3 regions of the Pseudomonas sp. R4-84 genome follow, and region 1 is predicted to be linked to each of the others. Evidence: predicted binding sites of a transcription regulator. Region 1 holds the regulator's gene; each other region holds the start of a gene.
The links. Region 1 encodes FliA, which starts transcription of late flagellar genes. Its sites were predicted from a motif close to CTAAAGTTTNNNNNNNNNNNGCCGNTAA; they were not measured.
Positions count from the first base shown of each region.

Region 2: a site for FliA is predicted at 3,616-3,643, ahead of M1D68_RS04015 (methyl-accepting chemotaxis protein). Genes of this name have one in related genera too.
Region 3: a site for FliA is predicted at 3,265-3,292, ahead of M1D68_RS23535 (methyl-accepting chemotaxis protein). Genes of this name have one in related genera too.

Region 1 is NZ_CP096390.1:1,631,614-1,637,356, reverse strand. It holds gene M1D68_RS07700 (chemotaxis protein CheA) at 1-372, opposite strand, end outside; gene M1D68_RS07695 (protein phosphatase CheZ) at 403-1,188, opposite strand; gene M1D68_RS07690 (chemotaxis response regulator CheY) at 1,207-1,578, opposite strand; gene fliA (RNA polymerase sigma factor FliA) at 1,746-2,489, opposite strand; gene fleN (flagellar synthesis regulator FleN) at 2,486-3,316, opposite strand; gene flhF (flagellar biosynthesis protein FlhF) at 3,433-4,782, opposite strand; gene flhA (flagellar biosynthesis protein FlhA) at 4,794-5,743, opposite strand, start outside.
Region 2 is NZ_CP096390.1:859,651-865,393, forward strand. It holds gene pgeF (peptidoglycan editing factor PgeF) at 1-131, shown strand, start outside; gene clpB (ATP-dependent chaperone ClpB) at 262-2,826, shown strand; tRNA gene M1D68_RS03995 (tRNA-Asn) at 3,142-3,217, shown strand; tRNA gene M1D68_RS04000 (tRNA-Pro) at 3,225-3,301, shown strand; tRNA gene M1D68_RS04005 (tRNA-Lys) at 3,307-3,382, shown strand; tRNA gene M1D68_RS04010 (tRNA-Pro) at 3,477-3,553, shown strand; gene M1D68_RS04015 (methyl-accepting chemotaxis protein) at 3,707-5,332, shown strand; gene M1D68_RS04020 (NAD(P)/FAD-dependent oxidoreductase) at 5,393-5,743, opposite strand, start outside.
Region 3 is NZ_CP096390.1:5,201,137-5,206,879, forward strand. It holds gene hutC (histidine utilization repressor) at 1-590, opposite strand, end outside; gene M1D68_RS23520 (formimidoylglutamate deiminase) at 736-2,100, shown strand; gene M1D68_RS23525 (lipocalin family protein) at 2,217-2,786, opposite strand; gene M1D68_RS23530 (hypothetical protein) at 2,830-3,084, opposite strand; gene M1D68_RS23535 (methyl-accepting chemotaxis protein) at 3,370-5,262, shown strand; gene M1D68_RS23540 (DUF924 family protein) at 5,355-5,743, opposite strand, start outside.

The sequences.
Region 1 (5,743 bases):
CGACAGCGCGGCGAGCAGCTCGGGGGTGGCCGGGGTGATCGGCGAGCGCTCGCGCACTTCGCTGAACATGCTGTTGACCGCATCCAGGGCCTCGAGCACCACGTCCATCAGTTCCGAGTCGACGCGACGCTCACCCTTGCGCAGGATGTCGAACACGTTCTCGGCAATGTGGCAGCACTCCACCAGCTCATTGAGCTGGAGGAAGCCGGCGCCTCCTTTTACAGTGTGGAAACCGCGAAAAATTGCATTGAGCAGATCCGCATCATCAGGTCGGCTTTCCAGCTCGACCAGCTGTTCGGATAGTTGCTCTAGAATCTCGCCGGCCTCAACCAGGAAATCCTGAAGGATCTCTTCATCGGCGCCGAAGCTCATTAATGGCTGCTCCTAAAATAGGGCTAAAACTTAGAATCCAAGGCTGGACAGCAAATCGTCCACATCGTCCTGACCGGACACAACGTCTTCTCTTTTATCGGCATGAATCTGCGGACCTTCACCCTGAGAGAGATGTTTTTGTGGATCTTTTTCGGCAAGCATCGCTTCACGGTCGTGTTCGATACCTGCAAAGCGGTCGACCTGGCTAGCCATCAACACCAGTTTGAGCAGGTTGCTTTCCACTTCGGTGACCAGTTGGGTCACACGCTTGATCACCTGGCCGGTCAGGTCTTGATAGTCCTGGGCCAGCAGAATGTCGTTGAGGTTGCTGGCCACGGCGCGATTCTCAGCGCTGCTGCGCGCCAGGAAACCGTCGACCCGACGGGCCAGCTCCCGGAACTCCTCGGCGCCGACTTCGCGACGCATGAACCGTCCCCAATCGGTGCTCAACGCCTGGGCTTCCTCGCTCAGGCCGTTGACCAGGGGCGTTGCGCTTTCCACCAGGTCCATGGTGCGGTTCGCTGCGGCTTCGGTCAGCTTGACCACATAACCCAGGCGCTCGGTGGCGTCGGTGATCTGCGAGACTTCCTCGGCCTGCGGCATGTTCGGATCGATCTGGAAATTGACGATCGCGCTGTGCAGTTCACGGGTGAGCTTGCCGACTTCCTGGTACAGACCGCGATCACGGGTCTGGTTGAGCTCATGAATCATTTGAACCGCATCGCCGAAGCGGCCCTTTTCAAGGCTGTCTACCAGTTCGCGGGCATGTTTTTTCAGGGTCGATTCGAAATCGCCCATTGAAGATTCGTTGTCCATAGCTCCCCCGTGGCGCCGTTAACCGATGCGTTCGAAGATTTTTTCGATCTTCTCTTTCAACGCCTGGGCCGTGAAGGGTTTGACCACATAGCCGTTCACACCGGCCTGGGCCGCTTCGATGATCTGCTCGCGCTTGGCTTCGGCAGTGACCATCAGCACCGGGAGGTGCTTGAGTTTTTCGTCGGCGCGCACGTGGCGCAGCAAGTCGATACCGGTCATGCCAGGCATGTTCCAGTCAGTCACCAGAAAGTCGATGCTCCCGCTGTTGAGGACCGGAATGGCGGTTGTGCCATCGTCGGCCTCGACCGTGTTGGTGAACCCGAGGTCACGCAACAGGTTTTTTATGATCCGCCGCATCGTTGAGAAGTCATCAACGATGAGGATTTTCATGTTCTTGTCCAATTCGACCTCCAAGCAGTCTTAAACGCGCCCAGCACCTGGACGCGCCATTTCAATCAATCCGGCACAACACTCGACAACGGTATGGAGCACAACGGATGGAGACTGGCCCGGCATACGCCATGCCAGCCCCGCTCGCAGCGTCCCCACACTGCTCGTCAGCGCGCTCGCCACTCCCCCAAACGCCCCCGCAAGCGGGCCGCGCACTGGCTATGTAACTGGCTGACCCGCGATTCGCTGACCCCCAGGACCTCACCGATTTCCTTGAGGTTCAGCTCTTCGTCGTAGTACAGCGCCAAGACCAGTCGCTCACGCTCCGGCAAATTGGCAATCGCATCCGCCAGGGCGCTCTGGAAACGTTCATCTTCCAGGTCGCGCGACGGCTCCATGTGAGCACTCGCGCCGTCCTCGTGCAGCCCTTCGTGTTCGCCGTCCTGCAACAGGTCGTCGAAACTGAACAGGCGACTGCCCAAGGTATCGTTCAAAATCCCGTAATAATCATCGAGACTCAACTGGAGTTCGGCCGCAACTTCGTGATCTTTAGCGTCTCGCCCGGTTTTCGCTTCAATCGCACGAATCGCGTCGCTGACCATGCGGGTGTTGCGATGCACCGAACGCGGCGCCCAGTCGCCCTTGCGGACCTCATCGAGCATCGCCCCGCGGATACGGATACCGGCGTATGTCTCGAAACTGGCGCCCTTGCTCGCGTCGTATTTATTCGACACTTCGAGCAGGCCGATCATGCCCGCCTGGATCAAGTCCTCGACCTGGACACTGGCCGGCAAACGCGCCAGCAAGTGGTAGGCGATGCGCTTGACCAGTGGCGCGTAACGCTCGATCAATTCGTACTGGGCGTCCCGTGCCGATTTTTTGTAGAGATGGTTGTAACCGCTGGCTGTCATAACACGGGCCCTGCTGTTTGTTGCACGAGACGCTCGACGAAAAATTCCAGATGCCCACGTGGGTTGGCCGGCAGCGGCCAGGTGTCGACCTTCTGGGCGATCGCCTTGAACGCCAGGGCGCATTTGGAACGAGGAAAAGCTTCATAAACGGCACGTTGCTTCTGGACAGCCTTGCGTACGCTTTCGTCGTAAGGCACTGCGCCGACGTATTGCAGGGCGACGTCCAGGAAGCGATCCGTGACCTTGGTCAACTTGGCGAACAGGTTGCGTCCTTCCTGTGGGCTTTGGGCCATGTTGGCCAGGACGCGAAAGCGGTTCATGCCATAGTCGCGGTTAAGCAGTTTGATCAGCGCGTAGGCGTCGGTGATCGACGTCGGTTCGTCGCAGACCACCAGCAACACTTCCTGGGCGGCGCGCACGAAACTGACCACCGAGTCACCGATACCGGCAGCCGTGTCAATCACCAGCACATCGAGGTTGTCACCGATGTCGCTGAAGGCCTGGATCAGGCCGGCGTGCTGCGCCGGGGTCAGGTGAACCATGCTCTGGGTGCCGGAGGCGGCCGGCACGATGCGAATCCCGCCGGGGCCTTGCAACAACACGTCGCGCAATTCACAGCGCCCTTCGATCACGTCCGCCAGCGTGCGCTTGGGTGTGAGCCCCAGCAGCACGTCAACGTTCGCCAGGCCCAGGTCGGCGTCCAGCAGCATGACCCGTCGGCCAAGCTCTGCCAGAGCCAGGGACAAGTTCACTGACACGTTAGTCTTCCCGACGCCACCTTTGCCGCCGGTCACCGCGATCACCTGTACGGGATGCATGCTGCCCATGTTCGTTCTTTACCTTGTCTTACTTAGACGGAGGCCACATTACTGGCTGCGCGTTCACATACGGAACAATGCATGGCAGACCATCGATGTAGGTACAAAAAATATTCATGAATACCTCAGCCAACCTGCTTGGTCGGGCTGTGGTAGATATCAGCGAACATGTCAGCCATGGCTTCTTCGCTGGGTTCTTCCTGCATTTGCACACTCACGGCACGACTGACCAGTTGATGACGGCGCGGCAGATGCAAATCATCCGGGATCCGCGGCCCGTCGGTCAGGTAGGCCACCGGTAGTTCATGACCGATCGCCAGGCTCAACACCTCGCCCAGGCTTGCCGTTTCGTCCAGCTTAGTCAGGATGCAGCCGGCCAGCCCGCAGCGTTTGTAACTGTGGTATGCGGCGGTTAGAACCTGTTTCTGGCTGGTGGTTGCCAACACGAGATAATTTTTTGACTTGATGCCACGCCCGGCCAGGCTTTCCAGCTGCATGCGCAGGGCCGGATCGCTGGCTTGCAGGCCGGCGGTGTCGATCAGTACGACGCGCTTGCGCATCAGCGGTTCCAGCGCCTGGGCCAGGGATTGGCCCGGATCCACATGGGTCACCGACACATTGAGGATCCGGCCCAAGGTCTTGAGTTGCTCCTGGGCACCGATGCGGAAACTGTCCATGCTCACCAGGGCGATACTCTGGGCGCCGTACTTGAGTACATAACGGGCCGCGAGCTTGGCCAGAGTGGTGGTCTTGCCCATGCCGGCCGGGCCGACCATGGCGATTACTCCGCCCTCTTCCAGTGGCTCGACTTCCGGCGTGGCGATCATCCGCGCCAGGTGCGCAAGCAGCATGCGCCAGGCCTGGCGAGGCTCGTCGATGTCGCTGATCAATGCCAGCAGGTCGCGCGCCAGCGGGCCGGACAGGCCAATGCGTTGCAGGCGACGCCACAGGTTGGCCTGGGCCGGACGGCTGCCTTGCAGTTGGTTCCAGGCCAGCGAGCCGAGCTGGACTTCCATCAGCTCGCGCAGGCTGTTGAGTTCGAAGCGCATCGAGTCCAGGGCACGGGGATCAACGCCCGCGGCTGCGGCAACGGGTGCCGGTGCCGGACGACGCGGTTCGGCCGGCGTCGGCTCGATCAGCGGTTCGGCAGCGGTCAGCGGCAGGCCTGCGGTCAATGGCTGGCCGGCGAACAATTGACGATTGGTGCCCGCGCTGGCCGAGCCTTCGCTGCTGCGCAGGCTCAACTCGGCCTGGGCGCTGGCGATGCGCGACTGAGTCTTGCGCAGCTCGTCCTCGAGCTCCATGTTCGGAACGCGAGGGGCCAGCGCCGACAATTTGTAGTCCAGGGCCGCCGTCAGCTCGACACCGCCGGCGATACGACGGTTGCCGATGATGGCTGCTTCAGCGCCCAGCTCGTCACGAACCAGTTTCATGGCCTGACGCATATCGGCGGCGAAAAAACGCTTCACTTGCATAAACCACTACCTCAGCCGTTGGGCCCTACTGTCGCAACGATGGTCACTTGCTTGTTGTCCGGTATTTCCTGGTACGCCAGCACATGCAGCCCCGGGACCGCGAGGCGCCCGAACCGCGAAAGCATCGCGCGAATCGGACCGGCCACCAGCAGGATCACCGGTTGGCCTTGCATCTCTTGCCGCTGGGCTGCTTCGATCAGCGAACGCTGCAGCTTCTCGGCCATGCTTGGCTCCAGCAGAACACCCTCTTCCGAGCCTTGTCCTGCCTTCTGCAGACTATTGAGCAATATCTGTTCCAACCTTGGCTCCAGAGTGATCACAGGCAGCTCAGACTCAGTGCCTACAATGCTTTGGACGATTGCGCGGGATACGCCGACCCGCACCGCAGCCACCAGAGCGGCGGTATCTTGACTCTTCGAAGCGTTGTTGGCGATCGCTTCGGCAATGCTGCGTATGTCGCGCACCGGAACCTGTTCGGCCAGCAGCGCCTGCAACACCTTGAGCAATTGGGACAACGAAACCACGCCCGGCACCAATTCTTCAGCCAGTTTCGGCGAGCCTTTGGCCAGTACTTGCAGCAGTTGCTGGACTTCTTCGTGACCGATCAGCTCGCTGGAATGCTTGTAGAGAATCTGGTTCAAGTGGGTCGCCACGACCGTGCTCGCGTCCACCACGGTATAACCGAGGGACTGGGCCTGGGCCCGCTGGCTGATTTCGATCCACACCGCTTCCAGGCCGAAAGCCGGATCCTTGGCGGTAATGCCGTTGAGCGAACCGTAGACCTGCCCTGGGTTGATCGCCAGCTCGCGGTCCGGGTAGATCTCGGCTTCCGCCAGGATCACGCCCATGAGCGTCAGGCGATAGGCGCTCGGCGCCAGGTCGAGGTTGTCGCGAATGTGGACGGTGGGCATGAGGAAGCCCAGATCCTGGGACAGCTTCTTGCGCACGCCCTTGATCCGCG
Region 2 (5,743 bases), 770 kb from region 1:
GTCTGGCGGCACGGGGCGTTACCGCCGTGTACGGTGGCGGCTTGTGCACCGTGACCGACCCACGCTTCTTTTCCTATCGCCGCAACGCGCGCACCGGTCGCTTCGCTTCCTTGATCTGGCTCGAACGCTAGACTCTCCTGATCTGTATCAACAGTGCGCTGCTTGAATCTTCCAGAATCGGCCACATCTATAGCGGTATCTGGCAGGTTTCTTCATTCAGGATGTTTTTTAGGTCCGGCCTGCTCAATAGGAAGGTGACCCATGCGTATTGACCGTTTAACCAGCAAATTACAATTGGCCTTGTCCGACGCCCAGTCCTTGGCCGTCGGGCTGGACCATCCCAGTATCGAACCGGCGCATTTGATGCAGGCCATGCTCGAACAGCAGGGCGGCTCGATCAAGCCGCTGCTGATGCAAGTGGGCTTTGACGTCAACAGCCTGCGCAAGGAACTGGCCAAAGAACTCGACCAGTTGCCCAAGATCCAGAATCCGACCGGTGATGTAAACATGTCCCAGGATCTGGCGCGGCTGCTCAACCAGGCCGACCGCCTGGCCCAGCAGAAGGGCGACCAGTTCATTTCCAGCGAACTGGTGTTGCTCGCCGCGATGGACGAGAACAGCAAGCTTGGCAAGTTGCTGCTCGGTCAGGGCGTGAGCAAGAAAGCCTTGGAAAACGCCATCAACAACCTGCGCGGGGGCGATGCGGTCAACGACCCGAACCACGAGGAAGCGCGCCAAGCCCTGGATAAATACACCGTCGACCTGACCAAGCGCGCCGAAGAAGGCAAGCTCGACCCGGTGATCGGCCGTGACGATGAAATCCGTCGAACCATCCAGGTCCTGCAACGGCGCACGAAGAACAACCCGGTCCTGATCGGTGAGCCCGGCGTGGGTAAGACCGCCATCGCCGAAGGCTTGGCCCAGCGCATCATCAACGGCGAAGTGCCGGACGGGCTGAAGGGCAAGCGCCTGCTGTCTCTGGACATGGGGGCGCTGATCGCTGGCGCCAAGTATCGCGGTGAATTCGAAGAACGGCTCAAGGCCCTGCTCAATGAACTGTCGAAGCAGGAAGGCCAGATCATTCTATTCATCGATGAATTGCATACCATGGTCGGCGCCGGCAAGGGCGAAGGCTCGATGGACGCCGGCAACATGCTCAAGCCTGCGCTGGCCCGTGGTGAGCTGCATTGCGTCGGTGCGACCACGCTCAACGAATACCGCCAATACATCGAGAAAGACGCGGCGCTTGAGCGGCGATTCCAGAAAGTGCTGGTGGATGAGCCCAGCGAAGAAGACACCATCGCCATCTTGCGCGGCCTGAAGGAGCGCTATGAGGTCCACCACAAAGTGGCCATCACCGATGGCGCGATCATCGCGGCGGCCAAGCTCAGCCATCGCTATATCACCGACCGTCAGTTGCCGGACAAGGCCATCGACCTGATCGACGAGGCCGCCAGCCGTATCCGCATGGAAATCGACTCCAAGCCCGAAGTGCTGGATCGGTTGGAGCGACGCTTGATTCAACTCAAGGTCGAGTCCCAGGCGCTGAAAAAAGAAAGCGACGAAGCGGCGAAGAAACGTCTGGAAAGGTTGCAGGAAGAAATCGTTCGTCACGAGCGCGAATATTCCGATCTCGAAGAGATCTGGAATTCGGAAAAAGCTGAAGTCCAGGGTTCGGCGCAGATCCAGCAAAAGATCGAACAATCCCGCCAGGAGCTGGAAGCGGCTCGCCGCAAAGGTGACCTCAACCGCATGGCCGAGCTGCAGTACGGGGTCATCCCGGACCTGGAGCGCAGCCTGCAGATGGTCGACCAACACGGCAAAAGCGAAAACCAGCTGCTGCGCAGCAAGGTCACCGAGGAAGAAATCGCCGAAGTGGTGTCCAAGTGGACCGGCATTCCGGTCTCGAAGATGCTCGAAGGCGAGCGCGACAAGCTGCTGAAGATGGAAAGCCTGTTGCACCAGCGTGTGATCGGCCAGGAAGAAGCGGTGGTGGCGGTGTCCAACGCCGTGCGCCGGTCCCGTGCCGGGTTGTCGGACCCCAACCGTCCGAGCGGCTCGTTCATGTTCCTCGGCCCGACCGGTGTGGGTAAAACCGAGCTGTGCAAGGCGCTGGCCGAGTTCCTCTTCGATACCGAGGAAGCCATGGTGCGCATCGACATGTCCGAATTCATGGAGAAGCACTCCGTGGCCCGCTTGATCGGCGCGCCGCCGGGCTATGTTGGATATGAAGAGGGCGGTTACCTGACCGAGGCCGTGCGTCGCAAGCCGTACTCGGTGATATTGCTCGATGAGGTCGAGAAAGCGCACCCGGATGTCTTTAACATCCTGCTGCAAGTGCTGGAGGACGGTCGCCTGACCGACAGTCATGGGCGCACGGTGGACTTCCGCAACACGGTGATCGTGATGACCTCCAACCTGGGCTCGACGCAGATTCAGGAGTTGGTCGGCGATCGCGAGGCGCAACGTGCCGCAGTGATGGATGCGATCTCTACGCACTTCCGGCCGGAGTTCATCAACCGTGTCGACGAAGTGGTGATCTTCGAGCCGTTGGCCCGGGATCAGATCGCCGGCATCACCGAGATCCAGCTGGGTCGCCTGCGCAGCCGCCTCACCGAGCGCGAGTTGAAGCTGCAACTGAGCGACGAGGCGTTGGACAAGCTGATCGCGGTGGGTTACGACCCGGTCTATGGCGCGCGGCCGCTCAAGCGAGCGATCCAGCGCTGGATCGAAAACCCGTTGGCGCAGTTGATTCTGTCCGGGCGGTTCATGCCGGGCGAAACCGTGACCGGTACCGTGGAAAACGACGAAATCGTCTTCAACTGAAGGCCGGCATCGCCGGATATTGGAATGGCCTTGCATTGCGAGGCCATTTTTTTCATCAGGCCGTTGAACTCAAAGGAAAAGACTTGTAAAGTGCGCCCCGCAGTACGTCACCCCAAGGGCGACTTCTCTTTGGGAAGGAACCTAAAATAAGTTGCAAATCATTGTCTTGAAAGCAATTTAAGGGGTTGACAGAGGTTACGAAGATTGTAGAATAGCGCGCCTCAGACACACGAACGCAGCGATGCTGACGGGTAGAAGAGGTTGAAGCTGGCTTCAATGTTGTAGCTTCAAATAGCAGTAACTTGAAATATCAGTTCCGTGATAGCTCAGTCGGTAGAGCAAATGACTGTTAATCATTGGGTCCCAGGTTCGAGTCCTGGTCACGGAGCCATTTCAATCGGGGTATAGCGCAGTCCGGTAGCGCGCCTGCTTTGGGAGCAGGATGTCAGGAGTTCGAATCCCCTTACCCCGACCATATTTGGGTCGTTAGCTCAGTTGGTAGAGCAGTTGGCTTTTAACCAATTGGTCGTAGGTTCGAATCCCACACGACCCACCATTTTTGAAACCAGTTCGCTGGAATCGAATCTTAAGATCAGAGGCCAAAAGCGCTGATCGAGGAAGGCGACTTGCGAAGGTCGCCTTTTTTTTACCGGGGTATAGCGCAGTCCGGTAGCGCGCCTGCTTTGGGAGCAGGATGTCAGGAGTTCGAATCCCCTTACCCCGACCATATTAAGAATCCCCGTATCGAAAGATACGGGGATTTTTTTTGCCTGCGGAAAAGCCGATGACTTCAAGTCGTCGTACAACCTGCCGATAACCCGCCAACAGGGCAAGCATCGATCGCCCACCTTCAGGCCAACAACAAGAAAAGGCGCCCGACATGTTCCTTCGCCAACTGAATATTGCCCGCCGCGCCGCGCTGGGTTTTGCCTTGATCGCCGTCCTGGTGGCGCTGCTCGGGGTCTTTGCGCTGGGACAGATGTCGAGCATTCGCGACAGTGAGGTCGCGGTGGAAACCCAGTGGTTGCCCAGCATCCGTGGCGGAGACGAGATCCGTGAATTGATGCTGCGCATTCGCACCATTTCCCTGCGCATGGCCTTGGACCAGGACCCGAAAAACATTGCGGTGTATCGCGGCCAGATGGATACCCGGGATAAAGAACTGAGCGAAAAAATCGCCAGTTACGACAAATTGGTCGTCACGCCGGAAGGCAAGGCGCTTTACGACCAGTTCAAACAGACTTTCGCCGCCTATCGCTCGGGTATCGCCCAGTCGTTTACCTTGGCGGAGCAGGGGCGTCGGGATGAGCTGATCAAGTTGTTGCTGGTGGACATGAAAACCGTGGTGGACGGTTCGGGCAAACAGCTCAATGATCTGGCGGAATTATTCTCCAAGCAGGTGTCGATCGAGAGCCAGAAGTCCCAGGAGCACTACGTCAATTCCCGCATGATCGTCAGCCTGTTCATTGTGCTTGCCGCCCTGGCTACGGTGGCCCTGGCCATGTTGCTCACGCGCAGCATCGTCAAGCCCCTGGGCGAGGCGCTGAATGCTGCGCAGAGCGTAGCCCGGGGTGACCTGACCCGGCCGATCGAGACCCATGGCAACGATGAAGTCAGCCGTTTGCTCATGGCGCTGGCGGCCATGCAGCAGAATCTGCGTGAGACGTTGCAGGGCATCAGCGGCTCGGCCGCGCAACTGGCCACGGCAGCCGATGAGCTGAACGCCGTCACGCTCGACAGTACCCACAGCCTGCAGCAGCAGAACAACGAAATTGAACAGGCTGCCACTGCCGTCACCGAGATGAGCACCGCCGTGGAGGAAGTCGCGCGCAACGCCGTTTCAACCTCCGACGCCACCCGCCAATCCAGCGAATCGGCGACGTTGGGGCAGGAGCGGGTCAGCGACACCGTCGACGCCATCAGCGCGCTCGCCAAGGATGTTCAGGTTACCGGCGGCCTGGTGCAGTCACTGGCCAGCCAATCCCAGGATATCGGCAAAGTGCTGGATGTGATTCGGGCCATTGCCGAGCAGACCAACTTGCTGGCCCTTAACGCGGCCATTGAAGCGGCCCGGGCGGGAGAGAGCGGGCGGGGGTTTGCGGTGGTTGCCGACGAGGTGCGGGCGCTGGCGTATCGCACGCAGCAATCGACCCAGGAGATCGAGCAGATGGTCCAGGGCATGCGCAGCGGTGCCACCCAGGCGCTGGATTCCATGCAAGCCAGTTCCAGCCGTGCGGCGAGCACCCTCGCGATGGCGGAGCGGGCAGGGGAAGCGCTGCAAACCATTACAGCATCGGTCAGCGAGATCCATGAGCGCAACCTGGTCATCGCCAGTGCCGCCGAAGAACAGGCGCAAGTGGCTCGCGAGGTCGATCGCAACCTGGTGAATATTCGCGATTTGTCCGTGCGCTCGGCTTCCGGCGCGGATCAGACCAGTGCCTCCAGCCATGAATTGTCGCAGCTTGCAAACTCGCTGCGCACGATGGTGCAGCGGTTTCAGGTTTGATTGACGACTAAGTGCTGGACGGGCGGTGTTCCCACGCGAAGCGTGGGAACGATCGTCATGTCAGTGCAGTTTCAACCGTGGCTCGGTCCCACGCCCGATCTTGCTACCCAGCATCAGCATCGCGGTACGGAACATCCCGTACAGCGCCATCTGGTGCATGCGGTACAACGACACATAGAACATCCGCGCCAGCCAGCCTTCAAGCATCACGCTGCCGGTCAGGTTGCCCATCAGGTTACCCACCGCCGAAAAGCGCGACAGCGAGATCAGCGAGCCGTAGTCAGTGTATTTGTATTCAGGCAAGGCCTTGCCCTCGATCCGCAACTTCAGCGATTTAGCCAGCAGCGAGGCTTGCTGATGCGCTGCCTGGGCGCGGGGTGGGACGTTGCGGTCGCTGTCCGGTTGCGGGCA
Region 3 (5,743 bases), 2.1 Mb from region 1:
TCGATCTGCAACAGCTTGCATTCACTCGGCTCCGCCAGGATCGCCTCGACCACATGCTCACCTTCGGTCAGCGGCGCAACCTGGTTCAGGTAGGCATAGGGCGTTTGTTGAGTGAAGTCCTGCTTGAGGTAATCAGGCGCCACCAGCGCGTTGACGAAACGGTCCTCGATTTGCACAGGAATGTCGTTTTCGAAATGCACGATCAACGAATGGAATACCTTCTGGCCTTCGCGCATGTCCAGGGCCAGCGCCCGCTCGGAACCGGCGGCCTCTTCTTCCAGGGTGATGACCTTGCACGTATGGCGATGACCACGGGAGGCGATTTCATCCGCAATGTTATGCACTTCGAACAGTGCGGACTGGCTCTTGGGCTCGGCGACGAACGTGCCGACGCCTTGCATGCGCACCAGCAGGCCATCAGCGGTCATTTCCCGCAGGGCCCGGTTGATGGTCATGCGGCTGAAGCCCAACTGGCTGACCAGTTCGCTTTCCGATGGCACACGGTAATGTGGCGGCCAGTTTCCACTGTCGATCTGCTGGGTGATCATTTGTTTGACGCGGGCGTACAAGGGCGCCGGACTGTCACCCATGGTTGCGGCCAGCGGCGGTTTGGCAGGCGGAGTCGGCACGGCGTATTCCTGTTCTGCGAATGTTGATGACTAGCTTGCCGGAGTTTACCGGGCAGGCAAACGTCTGTATATGTATATACAAATTACACGCAACGAGGTTCAACCGATGTCCGCCTTCTTTGCCGAGCGTGCGCTGCTGCCTGATGGATGGGCCAATGATGTACGCCTCGAGGTCAACGCCGAGGGCGTCTTGACCCATGTCCAGGCCGATTCCCACGCAAACGGCGCCGAACGGCTCGGCGGTCCCCTGCTCCCGGGCATGCCGAACCTGCATTCCCATGCGTTCCAGCGGGCCATGGCCGGGCTGGCGGAAGTGGCGGGCAATCCCAATGACAGTTTCTGGACATGGCGCGACTTAATGTACCGCCTCGTCGGAAAAATCAGCCCCGACCAGCTCGGCGTCATCGCACGGCAGCTTTACATCGAAATGCTCAAGGCCGGCTACACCTCGGTTGCCGAATTCCATTACGTACACCATGACACCGACGGCAGACATTACGCCGATCCGGCCGAACTGGCCTTGCGTATCAGCCAGGCCGCCGGTGACGTGGGCATTGGCTTGACGCTGCTGCCGGTGCTTTACAGCCATTCCGGTTTTGGCGGCCAAGAGCCCAACGACGGGCAGCGCCGGTTCATCAACAGCACCGAAAACTACCTGAAGCTTCAGTCACGCTTGCAGCCGATCCTGGCCGGGCAACCGTCCCAGGCGTTGGGCCTGTGCTTCCACTCGCTGCGCGCCGTGACACCCGGGCAGATCCACGATGTGCTGGCCGCCAGCGACCGCGATTGCCCCGTGCATATCCACATCGCCGAACAGCAAAAGGAGGTTGACGACTGCTTGAGCTGGAGCGGCGTGCGTCCGCTGCAATGGCTGTATGAAAATGCCGAGGTGGATCAACGCTGGTGCCTGGTTCATGCCACCCACGCCAATCCACAGGAAGTCAGCCTGATGGCCAAGAGCCGGGCAATTGCCGGTCTGTGCCTGACCACGGAAGCCAACCTGGGTGACGGAATTTTTCCGGCCGTGGATTTCCTAGCCCAAGGCGGGCGGATGGGCATCGGCTCTGACAGCCACGTGTCGTTGAGCGTCGTGGAGGAATTACGCTGGCTGGAATACGGCCAGCGGCTGCGGGACCAGCGCCGCAACCGGTTGTACCGAACGGATCAGCCGATGGTCGGGCGTACCCTGTATGACGCCGCACTGGACGGTGGCGCCCAGGCGTTGGGCCAACCGATCGGCGCATTGGAAGTCGGCAAGCGCGCCGACTGGCTGGTGCTCGATGGCAATGATCCTTACCTGGCCACGGCGACCGGTGACGGCATTCTCAATCGTTGGCTGTTTGCGGGCGGCGATCGCCAGGTGCGCGATGTGATGGTCGGCGGAAAATGGCAGGTTCGCGACGGCCGTCACGCCGGCGAAGAAGAAAGCGCCCGAGCGTTTACCCGGGTGCTGCGCGAACTGCTGGGCTGACGACAATTCAATGTGGGAGCGAGCTTGCTCGCGATAGCGGATTTTCCATCAACATCTATGTTGACGGTAAAGGCCTCATCGCGAGCAAGCTAAGCTCCCACAGGTGTTCTACTACATCAGTCCGAAGTCTTGGCCATCTGCCGGTCCGACGCACGCCAGACCAACCGCGTCGTGTCGTAGCCCTGCTGGCGCGCCTTGCTCAGCAGTTCTTCGCGCACATCGACATTGACCGTTGGCGTGCGCGACAGCAACCACATGTAACGCCGGCTCGGATCGCCAACGATGGCGGTCTTGTAGTCATCGCTGACATACAAGACCCAATATTCTCCCTTCGCCACACCCGGCAGGATCCGCGAGAACCAGGTGTCGAATTCGACCCAGAGCTTGTCGGTCTTGCCTGGCACCTGCGGGTAAGCGGTGCCCCGGGCTTCTTCCCACTTCCAATCGGAAGTCAGGCAGCGGTTGAACACATCCACGTTGCCGTCGGGCTTGAGGGTGTAATGGGCTTCGGATTGCGCGCAGTTGCGCTGGAAATACATCGGTAGGCGGGCCAGCTCGTACCAGGTCCCTTGGTAACGCTTGAGATTGACACTGTTGACGGTCTTGGGCGCCAACGGGTCTACGCCAGAAGTGGCACAGCCGGCCAATACCAGGCCAGCCAAAAGCACAAAAACTAACCGCATCATTATTTTTTTCTCCCGTGGGCGCTTGGCCCCGGTTTACTTCAGGTTACTTCAGGCCTTGGCCGGAAAACATCAACACTTTGTCACCGGCGTACTGCACGCTGATAAAGCTTTTCTGGTCGCCCCAGGTGCAGCTGGACATGCCGAGCGCGCCCGAACAGTCAGTCGGCTTCCCCAGCAACGTCTCGACTTCGGCCTTGGGCATGCCCGCCGACAGCTTCGAGTAGTTTTCCTGGTTGACCTTGCTGCATGCGGTCAATACGACGCACATGAACAGCAGGGCGATAGATCGCAGCGACATGGTGTAACTCCTGGAGCGGAAGGGAGGTGGCAGGGTGCCAACCTGAACCTTAGAAGAGAAAACCCCTATCTGGTTCCCCGACGCCCCCAGTATTTATTGGTTGTCCCGAGGGTAATCGACGGGTGAAACAATCGAACTGTGACGCCGTCGTGCCTTTCGTCGGGATGAGTCCATCGACGCCTGATGCGCCGGGCTTGCGGGCCGATAAAAAGTAACAGCGTAAAATCCTGTGTTATGGCAAATTGACACCCCTTTTTGACCCGTCCCTCCGCGGTAGCGTTCTTAATGACCAGAAACATGAAATTCAGCCACAAAATCCTGTTGGCTGCCGCCCTTGTGGTGGCCGTCGCATTCGCCTGTTTCATCCTGTTCAACGATTACCGCCAACGACAAAGTCTGTATTCCAGCACCGAGACCTCCATGCAGGAACTCGGCAGCCTGACCAGCCGCAATATCCAGACGTGGGTAGAAGGCCGGATCCAACTGCTGCAATCGCTGGCCCAGCAAATCGCCATCGATGGCAGCAGTGCCGACAGCCTGAAACGCGCGGTGGGCCTGCCTGCCTACACCGGCAATTTTCAGCTCAGCTATTTTGGCGGCACCGACGGCGTAATGTTTTCGGTGCCGGCCGGCAATCGCGCCGCCGACTACGACCCGCGCGCCCGTGGCTGGTACAAGGCCGCCAACAGCGCCCAACAGACCGTCGTCACCGAACCCTACATCGCCGCGTCTTCGGGCAAGCTTGTGATCACCGTTGCCACGCCGGTACAGCGCCAGAACCAGATGATCGGCGTGGCGGGGGCGGACATCGACCTGACCAGCGTCAGCGCCATCATCAACTCGCTGAACTTCGGCGGACATGGCCATGCGTTCATCGTCAGCGCCGATGGCAAGATCCTCGTCCACCCTGACAGCAAGCGCGTGCTCAAGACCCTCGCCGAGGCCTATCCCAACGGTGCGCCGCAAGTCAGCCCGGGCATGAAGGAAGTCGAGCTCGACGGCAAGACCCAGTTCATTTCCTTTACCCGAGTCGCCGGCGTACCCGGCGCCGACTGGTACGTGGCGCTGGTACTCGACAAGAGCGCGGCGCTGGCGATGCTCAGCGAGTTCCGCACCTCGGCCCTGATTGCCATGGTCATTGCCGTGGTGTTCATCATCGCCCTGCTGAGCATGCTCATCCGTGTATTGATGCAACCGCTGCTGATCATGGGCCGCGCCATGCATGACATCGCCGAAGGCGAAGGCGACCTGACCCGCCGCCTGACCATCCACGGCCATGATGAATTCGGCGCGCTGGGCACTTCGTTCAACCGTTTCGTCGAGCGTATCCACGCTTCGATTCGCGAAGTGGCTTCCGCCACGGGCCAGGTCAATGAAGTCGCCCTGCGTGTCGTCAGCGCCTCCAATTCGTCGATGTACAACTCCGACCAGCAAGCCTCGCGCACCAGCAGCGTGGCCGCGGCCATCAACCAGCTTGGCGCCGCAGCCCAGGAAATTGCCCAGAATGCCGCCCTCGCCTCGCAGCACTCCAGCGAGGCCCGCAACCTGGCCGAAGATGGCCAGCAAGTGGTGGATAAAACCATCACGGCGATGCAACAGCTGTCAGCCAAGATCAGCGATTCTTGCGGCAACATCGAAACCCTGAACAGCAACACGGTGAACATCGGCCAGATTCTCGAAGTGATCACCAGCATTTCCCAGCAGACCAACCTGCTTGCCCTGAACGCCGCCATCGAAGCGGCCCGGGCCGGTGAAGCCGGTCGCGGCTTCGCGGTCGTCGCCGACGAGGTGCGCAACCTGGCCCACCGCACCCAGGACTCTGCGCAGCAAGTGCAGAAGATGATCGAAGAGTTGCAAGTCGGCGCGCGGGAAGCGGTGCTGACCATGACCGATAGCCAGCGCCAGAGCGAAAGCAGCGTCGGCATCGCCAACCAGGCCGGCGAACGACTGGGCAGCGTGACCCAGCGCATCGGCGAGATCGACGGCATGAACCAGTCCGTGGCCACCGCCACCGAAGAACAGACCGCCGTGGTGGAATCGATCAACGTCGACATCAATGAAATCAACACGCTGAACCAGGAAGGCGTGGAAAACCTGCAAGCCACCTTGCGAGCCTGTTCCGACCTGGAACAGCAGGCGGCGCGGTTGAAGCAGTTGGTGGGCAGTTTCCGGATCTAACGCCTGGAAGGGCCCCATCGTCGGATCGCCGCCCGGAGCGAGCTTGCTCCGGGCGGCGATCCGACAATAGCGGCATCAGCCTCGCAAAAAATTCAGAATCTGGACCCAGGCCTGCTCAAGAATTCCACTTCCTCAGCCGTGGACTCACGCCCCAACACCGCATTGCGATGGGGAAAACGTCCGAACCGGGCAATGATCTTCTGATGCCGTTCGGCATAATCCAGGTTGTCTTCGAACACCGCGCGCTGCGCCTCGGGTTGCTCCCGGACCAGCTCGATGAACCGAGACACGGCTTCGTTCTGCACCGCGAGGTTTTCGCAATGTTCGAGGACGAGGTAGATGAAGACACGCTGGATTGGCCGCAGTTGCTGGTCGAAACCTGCCGCCAGGCCTTGGGCCACCAACGCTTGGGCACGCAAGTCGCCGGAAAAGCTTTTGGGCGTGTTGCGAAAGATCATACGCGGGAGTTGATCCAGTAGCA